Regions from separate parts of the Streptomyces sp. WY228 genome, predicted to be linked through region 2. Evidence: riboswitches for the same ligand, from Rfam matches in the RefSeq annotation. Region 2 holds a riboswitch; the other holds the start of a gene.
What was found. A riboswitch is a leader RNA that binds a small molecule or an ion and turns the genes downstream of it on or off. The one in region 2 is predicted to bind glycine.
Positions count from the first base shown of each region.

Region 1 (6,996 bases), 5.0 Mb from region 2:
GACCGACTGCCGCATCATCTCGCGCACCGATTCGACGGCGGCGCGGCCGGTGTCGTAGAGGTCCAGGCCGATCGCGAGATACGGGACGCCGACCGCCGGGTGCACCCAGGCGCGGCGCAGCGAGCGGATCGCGGGGGTGCGGTGGGCGTTCTGGGTGAGCAGGGCGTAGAACTGCGGGAGCTCGATGGCGGGTTCGGAGAGCCGGAGCGGCCCGGCGGGCAGCCGGTCCAGGCCGGTGGCGATGCGCCGCAGGTCGAGCCAGGGGATGCCGACGCCGCCGCCGGGGGCGTGCGGGTTGAGCCAGATGCCCCAGCGGTCGGGGAAGAGGGCGCGGGCGATGTCGCGTCCGGTGACCAGCTCGTGCGAACGGTTCCAGCCACTGGCGGAGAGCTCCTGGGCGGAGGTGACGCAGGGCGCGTACCCCAGGCCCTCGATCTCCATGTTGCCGTACTGGGCGTCGGGCGAGCCCGCCGTGCCGTGCCAGAGCAGCATCCAGATCCGGCCCTCGGCGACCGCCGCGAGCAGCGCCTCGTAGGTGTCGTAACGCCCGGGGGTCACCTGGCGCAGCATGTGCTCGACCTTCCCGGCCGCCGCGGTGCCTGACGCACTCACCCTGGGTCCCGCCCCTCGTCGATCCATCGCGTTCGCGCCACCGCTCCCGGGCACACGGGAGCGACCACGCCATCAAACCAGCTTATGCGCCACTTCTGACACCGACTTGACGCCACGGTCCGGCGGCACCCGGTCCGGTCGCCTTCGGCGGGCCTCGTACCGGTGGATCAGTGGCCCTCGCGCCGGTAGAACGGGCGTACCTTCTCCCGCATCCAGTCGCCGACGAGGTCCTGGGCCACATCCAGCAGGACCAGGTTGACCGGCCAGGGCACCTGGACCCGGCCGAGCGCCCGGCCGATGGCGTCCATGGGGGCGCTCTGGCCCGCGCCGTCCCAGGTGGCGAACTCGACGCCGACGAAGAGGACCGGGTCGCCGCCCTCGATGCTGGCCAGCGACCGGCGGGCGGTGCTCACCACGCCGGTGGCCTCGAACTCCTCGGACACGGCGGTGAGGAAGTCGACCGGGTCGTGCTGCCAGTCCGGTTCGTACAGTTTGACCCGGCCGCCGGTGGCGGGCCCGTCCAGGGCGGTGCGCCCGGCCCGGCAGAGCTCGGCGACGGCGGGCGGCGGAAGCGGTATGCCGACCGCGCCGCCGGGGTTCACCGCGATGCCGACCTGCGGGGGCAGGCCCCGGGCGAAGTCGCGGGCGGGCGCGACGGCGAAGGACATATGGCTGCCGACGCAGCTGAGGAACTGGGCCTCGGAGCTGAAGACGGGGACGAAGGCCGCGCCGTCGATCTCCATCATCGGCAGGTCGAGGTCCGCGCTCGCGGGGCTGCCGCCGCCCGGCAGCGGCACCCAGACGGAGCTGCGGCCGAGCACCTCGACGAGGCGGCCGCCCGCGTCCGGGACGCCGAGCGAGGCCGTCAGCACCTCTTCGAGCTCGTTGGCGGGCCAGCCCTGCTGGGGGTGCGCCGGTGCGGGTGCCGGAATGTCCACTGCCTCTGTGCCCTCTCTCGACCCTCGGCCGTCGCGCGCGGCGGCCGTCGTGCTCAGGCCAGCACCCTAACCTTCAGCGGCTCGCGGGGGCCTCGGCCTCCGTGAAGGAGATCCGTCCGAGCGCCCCCGCCGCCGGCCGGTCCAGCAGCACCGCTGAGGCACAGCCGGCGGGCAGCAGCCCTTGCTCGGTGTCGCGGAGCAGCCGGGCCACCGCGTTCCGGTGGCGGGCGAAGGCGTAGCCGGAGACCCCTCGGCCGCGCTCCCGCTGCCCCTGCCGGGCCACCTCGGGCGTCACGTCGAGCAGGATCAGATGAAGGGCGCGGCCCCGGCTCACCGCGTGCCGGGCGAGCCAGCCGCGTACCCAGGTCTGGGTGCCGCAGTCGTGCACGACGACGGATTCACCGGAGCGCAGGGCGTTCCAGAGGCCGAGGTAGTGCGCGGCGCGCACCAGGGGGCGGTAGAGGGCGTAGGGGAGTAAGCGGGGCAGCGCGGCGGCCCAGCTGTCGCGGGTGTTCTGGGAGTCGATGGCGCGGCCGCGCACGGCCCGCCGGATGAGGGTCGACTTCCCGCTGCCGGGGAGCCCGGAGACGACCACGACGTCACCGGCGGTGAAATCGAGGCAGTACGGGGCGCGGCCGGTGCGCCCGCGCAGGTCACGTACCACCGGCGCACCCCGTGTGAGCTGCTCTCTTACGGGTGCGCCGGGTTGTGCGGGCATCGCGTCGTGCGCGACCCCCGCGGTCGGTACCGACCGCTGCAACGTCATCGCCCATCCCCCTGCCGTCGGGTCACCCACGCCTGCTCCTGAAGTGTAAAGAAAAGGCAATACGGCACAACCGACCTCGCCGTCTTCCCCCGAGTGGGGACCGGGCCCCCACTCTCCCCCGATGCGTGCGATGATGACCCCGCAAACTGCATACCGGCCGTTCGAATCCGCGCGGGAGAGTTCCGGCCACAGTGTGAGCCGGGCGCCGAAGGAGCAAGATCCTCCCTTGAATCTCTCAGGCCCCGTACCGCGTGGATGAGGCAGATCTGAAAAGCGAGCCGCCCTGCGGCTCCACCCAAGGTGCAAGCCGAGCCCTGTGAACAGGGGCGCCCCCAGGGGCATACCCCGTCAGGGGCTATCGGCGAACCTCTCAGGTTCCGATGACAGATGGGGAGGATTTTCCGTCCTGACGTCGTCATGCCCTGGAGCCGTATCCATGAGCACTGCCCCCCGTCTCACCGCCCTCGACGCGCTGCACCGCTCGCTCGGCGCCACCATGACCGACTTCGCGGGCTGGGACATGCCGCTGCGGTACGCCAGCGAGCGCGACGAGCACAACGCCGTACGCACCCGGGCCGGGCTCTTCGACCTGTCCCACATGGGCGAGATCACCGTCACCGGCCCCGAGGCCGCGGCCTTCCTGAGCTACGCGCTGGTGGGCAACATCGCCACCGTCGGCAACGGCCGGGCCCGCTACACGATGATCGTCCAGGAGGACGGCGGGATCGTCGACGACCTGATCGTCTACCGCCTCGGCGAGACGGAATACATGGTCGTCGCCAACGCGGGCAACGCCCAGATCGTGCTGGACGCGCTGACCGAGCGCGTCGGCGGCTTCGACGCCCAGGTGCGCGACAACCGGGACGCGTACGCGCTGCTCGCGGTCCAGGGCCCGGAGTCGCCCGCCATCATGAAGGCCGTCACCGACGCCGACCTGGACGGGCTGAAGTACTACGCGGGCCTGCCGGGCACGGTCGCCGGGGTTCCGGCGCTCATCGCCCGTACCGGGTACACCGGCGAGGACGGGTTCGAGCTGTTCGTCGCGCCCGAGCACGCCGAGGCCCTGTGGCAGGCGCTGACCGAGGCCGGCGCGCCGCACGGCCTGATCCCGTGCGGGCTCTCCTGCCGGGACACGCTGCGCCTGGAGGCGGGCATGCCGCTGTACGGGCACGAGCTGACGACCGCGCTGACCCCGTTCGACGCGGGCCTGGGCCGGGTCGTGAAGTTCGAGAAGGAGGGCGACTTCGTCGGCCGCGAGGCGTTGCAGGCCGCCGCCGAGCGCGCCGAGACCGCCCCGCCGCGCAAGCTGGTCGGCCTGATCGCCGAGGGCCGCCGGGTCCCGCGCGCGGGCTTCCCGGTCGTGGCCGACGGCAAGGTGATCGGCGAGGTCACCTCCGGCGCCCCCTCCCCGACCCTGGGCAAGCCGATCGCCATGGCCTACGTGGACGCGGCCTTCGCCGCCCCGGGCACCGAGGGCGTGGGCGTGGACATCCGGGGCACGCACGAGCCGTACGAGGTCGTCGCGCTGCCGTTCTACAAGCGCCAGAAGTGATATCCCGGAGGGAACGGTGCATTCCGGGCCCTCCTCACCGGCGCGCGGGCGTCACAGAAGTGACGTACCTCCGTCTCACACCGTAAGACCACCGTTCATCAGCACTCCCCCGCGTACAGGAGAATTCAGGTCATGAGCAACCCCCAGCAGCTGCGGTACAGCAAGGAGCACGAGTGGCTGTCGGCCGTCGAGGACGGCGTGGCCACGATCGGCATCACGGAGTTCGCGGCCAACGCGCTCGGCGACGTCGTCTTCGCGCAGCTCCCGGAGGTCGGTGACACGGTGACCGCGGGCGAGACCTGCGGTGAGCTGGAGTCGACCAAGTCCGTCAGCGATCTGTACTCGCCGGTGACCGGTGAGGTGACGGCGGCCAACCAGGACGTCGTGGACGACCCCTCGCTGGTGAACTCCGCTCCCTTCGAGGGCGGCTGGCTGTTCAAGGTGCGCGTCGCGGAGGAGCCGGCCGATCTGCTCTCCGCCGACGAGTACACCGCGTTCTCCGGCAACTGAGACCTTAAGGGACCCCCTGATGTCGCTTCTGAACTCCTCCCTCCACGAGCTGGACCCGGACGTCGCCGCCGCCGTCGACGCCGAGCTCCACCGTCAGCAGTCCACCCTCGAAATGATCGCCTCGGAGAACTTCGCTCCGGTCGCCGTCATGGAGGCGCAGGGCTCCGTCCTCACCAACAAGTACGCCGAGGGCTACCCCGGCCGCCGCTACTACGGCGGCTGTGAGCACGTCGACGTCGTCGAGCAGATCGCGATCGACCGGATCAAGGCCCTGTTCGGCGCCGAGGCCGCGAACGTCCAGCCGCACTCCGGTGCGCAGGCGAACGCCGCCGCGATGTTCGCGCTGCTGAAGCCGGGCGACACGATCATGGGCCTGAACCTGGCCCACGGCGGTCACCTGACCCACGGCATGAAGATCAACTTCTCCGGCAAGCTCTACAACGTGGTCCCGTACCACGTCGACGAGAGCGGCACCGTGGACATGGAGGAGGTCGAGCGCCTCGCCAAGGAGTCCCAGCCGAAGCTGATCGTGGCCGGCTGGTCCGCCTACCCGCGCCAGCTGGACTTCGCCGCCTTCCGCCGCATCGCGGACGAGGTCGGCGCGTACCTCATGGTCGACATGGCGCACTTCGCGGGCCTGGTCGCGGCCGGGCTGCACCCCAACCCGGTGCCGCACGCCCACGTCGTCACCACCACCACGCACAAGACCCTCGGCGGTCCGCGCGGTGGCGTGATCCTCTCCACCCAGGAGCTCGCCAAGAAGATCAACTCGGCGGTCTTCCCGGGCCAGCAGGGCGGCCCGCTGGAGCACGTGATCGCGGCCAAGGCGGTCTCGTTCAAGATCGCGGCGGGCGAGGAGTTCAAGGAGCGCCAGCAGCGCACCCTGGACGGCGCGCGGATCCTGGCCGAGCGCCTGGTCCAGCCGGACGTCACCGAGGTGGGCGTCTCCGTCCTCTCCGGCGGCACCGACGTGCACCTGGTCCTGGTCGACCTGCGCAACTCCGAGCTGGACGGCCAGCAGGCCGAGGACCGGCTGCACGAGCTGGGCATCACGGTCAACCGGAACGCCATCCCGAACGACCCGCGCCCCCCGATGGTCACCTCGGGTCTGCGGATCGGCACCCCGGCGCTGGCCACCCGCGGCTTCGGCGCCGAGGACTTCACCGAGGTCGCGGAGATCATCGCCGCCGCCCTGAAGCCGTCCTACGACGCGGACGACCTCAAGGCCCGCGTGGTGGCGCTGGCCGAGAAGTTCCCGCTGTACCCCGGCCTGAAGTAGCACCTGGCCTGCGGTTCTGCACGTTCGGGCGGGGCACCGCGCACACTGAACAGAGTGAGCGCGGTGCCCCGATCCGTGTCCCCGATGATCCTTCTTGTTCCGCTCGCCCCGCTTATTCCGCTCGCCCCGCTTGTCCCGCACCACCCAGGCAGACAACGGCGTCTTCCAACCCCAAGGAGTACTCCCGTGGCCATCTCGGTCTTCGACCTCTTCTCGGTCGGCATCGGCCCGTCCAGCTCCCACACGGTGGGCCCGATGCGTGCCGCCCGGATGTTCGCGCGCCGCCTGAAGAACGAGGGCCTGCTCGCGCACACCGCGTCGATACGGGCCGAGCTGTACGGCTCCCTCGGCGCGACCGGACACGGGCACGGCACGCCCAAGGCGGTCCTGCTCGGCCTGGAGGGCGAGTCGCCCCAGACCGTCGACGTGGAGACGGCCGACGCCCGGGTCGAGGCGATCCGCTCCACCGGCCGGATCAACCTCCTCGGCATGCACGAGATCCCGTTCGCCTTCGACGACGACCTGATCCTGCACCGCCGCAAGGCGCTCCCGTACCACGCCAACGGCATGACGATCCTCGCGTACGACACCGAGGGCGCCCCGGTCCTGGAGAAGACGTACTACTCGGTCGGCGGCGGCTTCGTCGTCGACGAGGACGCGGTGGCCGGCGAGAACCCGATCGTCCCGGACGACACCGTCCTGCGGCACCCCTTCCGCACCGGCGACGAGCTGCTGCGCCTGTCCCGCGAGACCGGCCTGTCCATCTCCTCGATGATGCTGGAGAACGAGCTGGCCTGGCGCACCGAGGCGGAGATCCGCGCCGGACTGCTGGACATCTGGCGGGTCATGCAGGCCTGCGTCTCGCGCGGCATGTCGCGCGAGGGCATCCTGCCCGGCGGCCTCAAGGTCCGCCGCCGCGCCGCGAACTCGGCCCGCCAGCTGCGCGCCGAGGGCGACCCGCAGGCCCACGCGATGGAGTGGATCACCCTCTACGCGATGGCGGTCAACGAGGAGAACGCGGCGGGCGGCCGCGTCGTCACAGCCCCTACCAACGGCGCCGCGGGCATCATCCCCGCCGTTCTGCACTACTACATGAACTTCGCGGCGAGCGGCTGCACCGAGACCGAGAAGGAGGACAGCGTCGTACGCTTCCTCCTCGCGGCCGGGGCGATCGGCATGCTGTTCAAGGAGAACGCCTCGATCTCCGGCGCCGAGGTCGGCTGCCAGGGCGAGGTCGGCTCGGCGTGCTCGATGGCGGCCGGAGCCCTGGCCGAGGTCCTCGGCGGCTCCCCCGAGCAGGTGGAGAACGCCGCCGAGATCGGCATGGAGCACAACCTGG
Region 1 is NZ_CP079114.1:6,114,468-6,121,463, reverse strand. Features, by position in the region: gene KV381_RS26860 (enhanced serine sensitivity protein SseB C-terminal domain-containing protein) at 1-612, opposite strand, end outside; gene KV381_RS26855 (enhanced serine sensitivity protein SseB) at 780-1,550, opposite strand; gene KV381_RS26850 (AAA family ATPase) at 1,624-2,316, opposite strand; glycine riboswitch at 2,479-2,576, shown strand; gene gcvT (glycine cleavage system aminomethyltransferase GcvT) at 2,753-3,868, shown strand; gene gcvH (glycine cleavage system protein GcvH) at 4,001-4,378, shown strand; gene glyA (serine hydroxymethyltransferase) at 4,398-5,657, shown strand; gene KV381_RS26830 (L-serine ammonia-lyase) at 5,844-6,996, shown strand, end outside.
Region 1: linked by a shared signal. The riboswitch ahead of gcvT (glycine cleavage system aminomethyltransferase GcvT) and the one ahead of gcvP (aminomethyl-transferring glycine dehydrogenase) in region 2 are both predicted to bind glycine.

Region 2 (6,996 bases):
TGGAGCACTTGCTGATTCATCATCCGGGGCAACCCGTCGGATCCCGCGAGATTCAGCTCTATCTCCAGCCCCATCAGGTTCCGCGGACGGTCGAACCGCCGCTCCGCCAGGAGTCTGCCCAGAGCCTCCAGGCACTGGTTGAGCTTGGTGCGGTAGGCCTGTCGATCGGACAGGTCAACGGCTTCCGCCACGACCTTCTCCCCCATCTAGGGGTCCCTCCTCCAGTGGGCGGCCCGCGGCCCAGGCCGCTCGCATCACGATCGATAATGCCCAGCGGGAGTGATCCGTAACGCCCCCACGGGCCTCCGATACCCGATAGTCTGGTGGAAGGAGACCGGGGGCACATTCCCGCGGCATACGACTCCCGGCATTTTCGGCCGGAGCATGCGTGGCGGAAACACCGACGAGTTTCGGCCGACCGCACCGCCGGAAGGACGCCAGGTGGGCGTCGACACCACGGGCTCAAATCACCAGGAATACCGTGATTCGAAGGCCGGATGACGCCTTGTGCGACATATCAGCGGCTGCTAGCGGAAACACTGTGTGAACATGCGTCATATAAACTCCGCTCAACGAGGCAGAGAATCGATACGACTCGCCCGTCACCGGCCGTCTCCGGCCCGCGTTCCCGCATGCCGACAGCGCCGTCTGCACCCGCCCAAGCTCCACCGTGTCTCCGAAGTGAGAGGCGACCCACTATGCCGCTGCATGTTCCCTCGGCTCCCGCGCCCGCCCTGCGCAGCGTTCTCGCGGCCCTCGGTTCTCCCACCGCGGTCCGCGAGGCCAAAACGTCCGCCCTGCGGTCCGTCCAGGGACCGCTGAGCCCCGAACTACCGCTTCCCGTCCATGTGCTGGACCGGATCACTCCCGCCAGGACGGCACCGCTGACACGCCTCGCGGCCTGGCGTTTCCTGATCCGGAGCGAGGGCCGCGCGGTCGCCGCGGCGGACACGGTGCTCACCCCCGACGGCTGGACGTTCTCGCACTTCTTCGAGGGGCCCTACCTCGCCTCGACCGAGCTGGCCGTCCGGCAGGCCGAGGCGTCGGCCCCCGCCTGCCAGGCGCGGCTGCTGTCCATCCCGGAGCTGTACATGCTCACCCTCTGGCTGCACGGCGACACCGAGGCCGATCCCGCCGGCGGGGAGCTCGCGCCGACGGACGTCCTGGTGCCCCTGGCGCCGGCCCCGCCGGGCATCGCCGCCCACCGGCCGCACCGGGTCGCCGATCTGCTGCCCGTCATCTCGCTGCGCGTGGCCCCCGGGCCGCTCCTCAGCACGGCCTGACCGACGTCGTCCCGGTACACCGCCCCCGCAGCGATCCCCCGCCCGCACACCGGCGGGGGGGATCACTGCGGGGGCGGTGTGCTGCCCACTCGGACTAGCCCCATCCGACCACCCCGAACCACCCAAAGGGACAGTGCAGTTGCGGTGAACCGTCCGCGCGGGTGATGCGTCATGGGAGGAGTACGGGTGCTGCAGCGAAATCCCTGCGGATTCTTCCCCGTAGGGCAACACTGGGACCGGACCGACTGATACGGGGGCGGCCATGAACGACTCATCCAGCCGCAGGACACTCGACTCGACGCAGCGAAAGAACCCATCCATGTGCCAGCACCAGCCACCCTGCCCCACCGCCGATTCACCCGACCGGGAGGCCGCCCGCCTGACGGCCCACCATCCCGAACAGGGGTGGAGCCTCCTGTGCAACGGCGTCCTGCTCTTCGAGGACACCGGCGAACTGCTGCCCGACGGGCAGATCATCGCCCCGCACCGGCCGCTGGCAGCCGGCCGCGTGGTGAAGGCCGCCTGAGAACGGCCGTACGGAACGCTCGTACGAAAAAAGGGGCCGGCCCGGAGAGATCTCCGCACCGGCCCCGACGCATGTCCGGCGCGCGCCGCTCCCGGCGCACGCCCTACGACAGGCTGATTCAGTTGTCGTACTCGTCCAGCGGCGGGCAGGAGCAGACCAGGTTCCGGTCGCCGAAGGCACCGTCGATCCGGCGCACCGGCGGCCAGTACTTGTCGGCGGCGGACACGCCGGCCGGGAAGACGGCCTCCTCGCGGCTGTAACCGTGCTCCCAGTCGCCGCCGAGCGCGGCCGCCGTGTGCGGGGCGTTGGCCAGCGGGTTGTCGTCCTTGCTCCACTCCCCCGAGGCGACCTTCTCGATCTCGGCGCGGATCGCGATCATGGTGTCGCAGAACCGGTCGAGCTCCGCGAGGTCCTCGCTCTCCGTCGGCTCGATCATCAGCGTGCCGGCCACCGGGAACGACATCGTCGGCGAGTGGAAGCCGTAGTCGATCAGGCGCTTGGCCACATCGTCGATGGAGACGCCGGTCGCCTTGGAGATCGGGCGCAGGTCCACGATGCACTCGTGCGCGACCAGTCCGGCCGGGCCGTTGTACAGGATCGGGAAGTGCGGCTCCAGCCGCTTGGCGATGTAGTTCGCGGCCAGCACGGCGACCTGCGTGGCCCGCTTGAGGCCCTCGCCGCCCATCAGACGGACGTACGCCCAGGAGATCGGCAGAATGCCCGCCGAGCCCCACGGGGCGGCCGAGATCGGGCCCACACCGGTCTCCGGGCCCGCGGCGGGCTGGAGGGGGTGGTTGGGCAGGTACGGGGCGAGGTGCGCGCGGACGCCGACCGGGCCGACGCCCGGGCCGCCGCCGCCGTGCGGGATGCAGAAGGTCTTGTGCAGGTTCAGGTGCGAGACGTCGCCGCCGAACTTGCCGGGCTTGGCGAGCCCGACCAGCGCGTTGAGGTTGGCGCCGTCGACGTAGACCTGGCCGCCCGCGTCGTGCACCTCGCCGCAGATGTCGGCGACGTGCTCCTCGAACACCCCGTGCGTGGACGGGTAGGTGATCATGAGCACGGCCAGCTCGTCGCGGTGCTGCTCGATCTTGGCGCGCAGGTCCGCGATGTCGACCTCGCCGTCGTCGGCGGTCTTCACCACGACGACCTTCATGCCCGCCATGACGGCGCTCGCGGCGTTGGTGCCGTGCGCGGAGGACGGGATGAGACAGACGGTGCGCTGCTCGTCGCCGTTGGCCCGGTGGTACGCGCGGACGGCCAGCAGACCCGCGAACTCGCCCTGGGAACCGGCGTTGGGCTGGATGGAGACCGCGTCGTACCCGGTGACCTCGGCCAGGCGCTCCTCCAGCTCACGGATGAGGGTGAGGAAGCCCTGCGCCTGCTCGGCCGGGGCGAAGGGGTGCAGCGCGCCGAACTCGGGCCAGGTGATCGACTCCATCTCGGCGGTCGCGTTCAGCTTCATGGTGCAGGAGCCGAGCGGGATCATGCCGCGGTCCAGCGCGTAGTCGCGGTCGGCGAGCTTGCGCAGGTAGCGCAGCATCGCGGTCTCGGAGCGGTGCTGGTGGAAGACCGGGTGGGTCAGGATGTCGTCGGAGCGCAGCAGCGCCTCCGGCAGCGCGTCGGCGACCGTGGCGTCCAGCGCCTCGATGTCGCCCTCGGCGCCGAAGGCGGCCCAGACGGCGGAGATCTGCGCACGGGTGGTGGTCTCGTCGCAGGCGACGGAGACGTGGTCGGCGTCGACGAGGCGGAGGTTGACCCCGCGCTCCCGGGCGTCCGCGACGATGCCGGCGGCCTTGCCGGGGACGCGCACGGTCAGGGTGTCGAAGAACGCGCCGTGCACGACCTCGGCGCCGGCGGTGCGCAGACCGTCGGCCAGGATCGCGGCGAGGCGGTGGGTGCGCCGGGCGATCGTCCGCAGCCCCTCGGGGCCGTGGTAGACCGCGTACATCCCGGCCATGACGGCGAGCAGTACCTGCGCGGTGCAGATGTTGCTGGTGGCCTTCTCGCGGCGGATGTGCTGCTCGCGGGTCTGGAGGGCCAGACGGTAGGCCTTGTTGCCGTCGGCGTCGACGGAGACGCCGACGAGGCGGCCCGGCAGGGAGCGGGCGAACTTCTCACGGACCGCCATGAAGCCGGCGTGCGGGCCGCCGAAGCCCATGGGCACGCCGAAGCGCTGGGTGGTGCCGACCGCGATGTCGGCGCCGAGCGCGCCGGGCGAGGTGAGCAGCGTGAGGGCCAGCAGGTCGGCGGCGACGGTGACGATCGCGCCGAGCTCGTGGGCCTGCTCGATGACGGGCTCGATGGCGCGCACGGCCCCGGAGGCGCCCGGGTACTGGAGCAGGACGCCGAAGACGCCGCGCTCGGCGATCTCGGCGGGGATGCCGTCGCTCAGGTCGGCGACGACGACCTCGACGCCGGTGGGCTCGGCGCGGGTCTCGATGACCGCGACGGTCTGGGGCAGGGTGTCGGCGTCGACCAGGAAGACGCCCTTCTTGACCTTGCCGACGCGCCGGGACAGGGCCATGGCCTCGGCGGCCGCGGTGCCCTCGTCGAGCAGGGAGGCGCCGGAGGTGGGCAGCCCGGTCAGCTCGGCGACCATCGTCTGGAAGTTCAGGAGGGCTTCGAGCCGGCCCTGGGAGATCTCCGGCTGGTACGGCGTGTAGGCCGTGTACCACGCGGGGTTCTCCATGACGTTGCGCAGGATGACGGGCGGCGTGAAGGTGCCGTAGTAGCCGAGGCCGATCATCGGGGCCAGCACCTGGTTGCGGTCGGCCAGCGAGCGCAGCTCGGCCAGCACCTCCGCCTCGGTGCGCGCCGACGGAAGGTTCAGGGCCTCCGCGCTCTTGATCACGTCGGGCACCGCGGCGGCGGTGAGCTCGTCGAGGGAGCCGTAGCCGACCTGGGCGAGCATCTTCGCCTGGGCCCCGGCGTCGGGCCCTATGTGGCGCTGCTCGAACGGAATACCCTGCTCCAGCTGGGAGAGTGGAGTGCGACGGGGGGTCATGGTGGAGGCCTCCTGGTCTGTCACGACCTGCGAGGGGCACCACGGCGTGGGTGCCCGAACGGCCTCCCCCTCTGTCATCTCAACCTGAGAGCTTCACCGGCCCGCCCGCAGGCGCGCCGGCTTTCACCGTCGGTGAGGGTCGAATCCACCCGGGCCTGCGCCCGCACGGAACCGCCCTGCTTTCCAGAGTGACCTCAACCGTGCGGTACGGGGGCCTGAGAGATTCCGGGGAGGATTTGCTCCTTCGGCGCCTCCGGATTCTGCACCGGAGGACTCTCCCGCACGGGGTCAGCAGCCACTGCCAGCCTACCAGCGGGCTCCGCGCCGGAGCTCTCGAGTGGCCGACACCACGGATCTGCACTTGTGTGGTCCTGGTGGAGCGACAGGGTCCACCCTGAGCAGTTGCGACCAGTGGGAGGCACCGTGGAGACCGATATCGATCCGCGCCGCCTGATCGGCCGCAAGGCATTCGATCGCAAGGGCGCCAAGATCGGAACGGTGGATGAGGTCTATCTCGACGACGCGACGGGCGTGCCCGAGTGGGCGGCCGTCCGTACCGGCCTGTTCAGCAGGGACGCCTTCGTCCCGCTGGAACCGAGCGAGTTCGTCGACGACGCGCTGCGCGTCCCGTTCGACCGCGCGTTGATCAAGGGCGCGCCGGACTTCGGCGTCGGACGGCACCTCTCGCCCGAGCAGGAACTGCAGCTCTACCGGCATTACGGGCTGGACTCCCCGCCCCCGGAGGACGCGGCGGATCCGGCGTCCGACCGGGACTTCGGCAGGCTGGCCGGCCAGGAGGAGTAGTCGGCCGGCTCGCGGACGAGCGGCAGCGGGTCGGCGGGCCGCAGCCGCGGATCGTCGACGCGGAACGTGAGGACCCGGCCGGGGGCGCTCCATGGTTCCTCGAACCGGACGGTGACCCGGCCGATCCCGCTGCCCTGCACCCAGCCGTGCCCGTGCTCCTCGTGGCGCACATCGTGTCCGGCGGGCCAGCGCCGCGCGGCGAGCTGTTCGGCGCTGTCCGCCCCGGGCTCCGGGGCGGCTTCCTCCTCGCCGCCCTCCCCGGCCGCAGCCCCGTGCTCCTCGGCCCGCTGCGCCAGCTCCCGGGCGTCGGCGGCCTGGGCGAACAGGTCCTCCTGGGTGTAGTCGGCGAGCCCCGTGACGCCGACCCCGAGCAGCCGTACGCCTCCCGTGGTGTCGACCGACTCCAGCAGCCGCCCCGCCGCCTCACGGACCACCGTGGGGTCGTCCGTGGGGCCTCTGAGGGTCTCGGAGCGGGTCAGCGTGGAGAAGTCGTAGCGGCGGACCTTCAGCACCACCGTGCGGCCCGAGCGGTCGGCGGCGCGGAGCCTTTCCACGCACCGGACGGCCAGCCGCTCCACCTCGGCGCGCACCCTCACCCGGTCGTGCAGGTCCACGTCGAAGGTGTCCTCCACCGATACGGACTTGGCGTCCCGCTCGGCGACCACCGGCCGGTCGTCGAGCCCCAGCGCCATCCGGTGGAGCCCGTGGCCATGAGCCTTGCCGACCAGCCGTACGAGCTCCGCCTCGCCCGCCTCGGCCAGGTCGTGGACGGTGGTCATGCCCGCGCGTCTGAGATGGTCCCCGGTGGCCGGGCCGACCCCCGGCAGGATGCGGACGGACATCGGGGCGAGCAGCTCGCGTTCGGTGCCCGGTTCGATGACGAGCAGTCCGTCGGGCTTGGCCTCCTCGGAGGCGATCTTGGCGAGCATCTTGGAACCGGCCAGTCCGACCGATCCGCTGAGCCCGGTCACCGCCCGGATGGCCGCCCGCAGCCCCTCGCCCGTCGCCCGGGCCGACGCCGTGTCGTCAGCCGTGCCACCGGCCTCCAGGTCCACGAAGGCCTCGTCCAGGCTGAGCGGCTCCACCAGGGGCGACAGCCGCCCCAGCAGCTCCATCACCTGGTCGCTCACGCTCCGGTACAGCGAGAAGCGGGGCACCAGGTAGGCCGCGTTCGGTGCCAGCCGCCGGGCCTGCGCGGTGGGCATCGCCGAGTGCACGCCCAGGCGCCGCGCCTCGTACGAAGCGGTGGCGACCACCCCGCGCGGGCCGAGGCCGCCCACCACGACCGCCTTGCCGCGCAGGCTCGGCTTGGCCGCCTGCTCCGCCGACGCGTAGAAGGCGTCCATGTCCAGGTGGAGGATGGTGGGCGCGGGTCTCAC
Region 2 is NZ_CP079114.1:1,080,009-1,087,004, forward strand. Features, by position in the region: gene KV381_RS04400 (glutamate--cysteine ligase) at 1-206, opposite strand, end outside; gene KV381_RS04405 (hypothetical protein) at 699-1,283, shown strand; gene KV381_RS04410 (DUF5999 family protein) at 1,603-1,809, shown strand; gene gcvP (aminomethyl-transferring glycine dehydrogenase) at 1,928-4,813, opposite strand; glycine riboswitch at 5,007-5,104, opposite strand; gene KV381_RS04420 (PRC-barrel domain-containing protein) at 5,237-5,617, shown strand; gene KV381_RS04425 (DNA polymerase IV) at 5,530-6,996, opposite strand.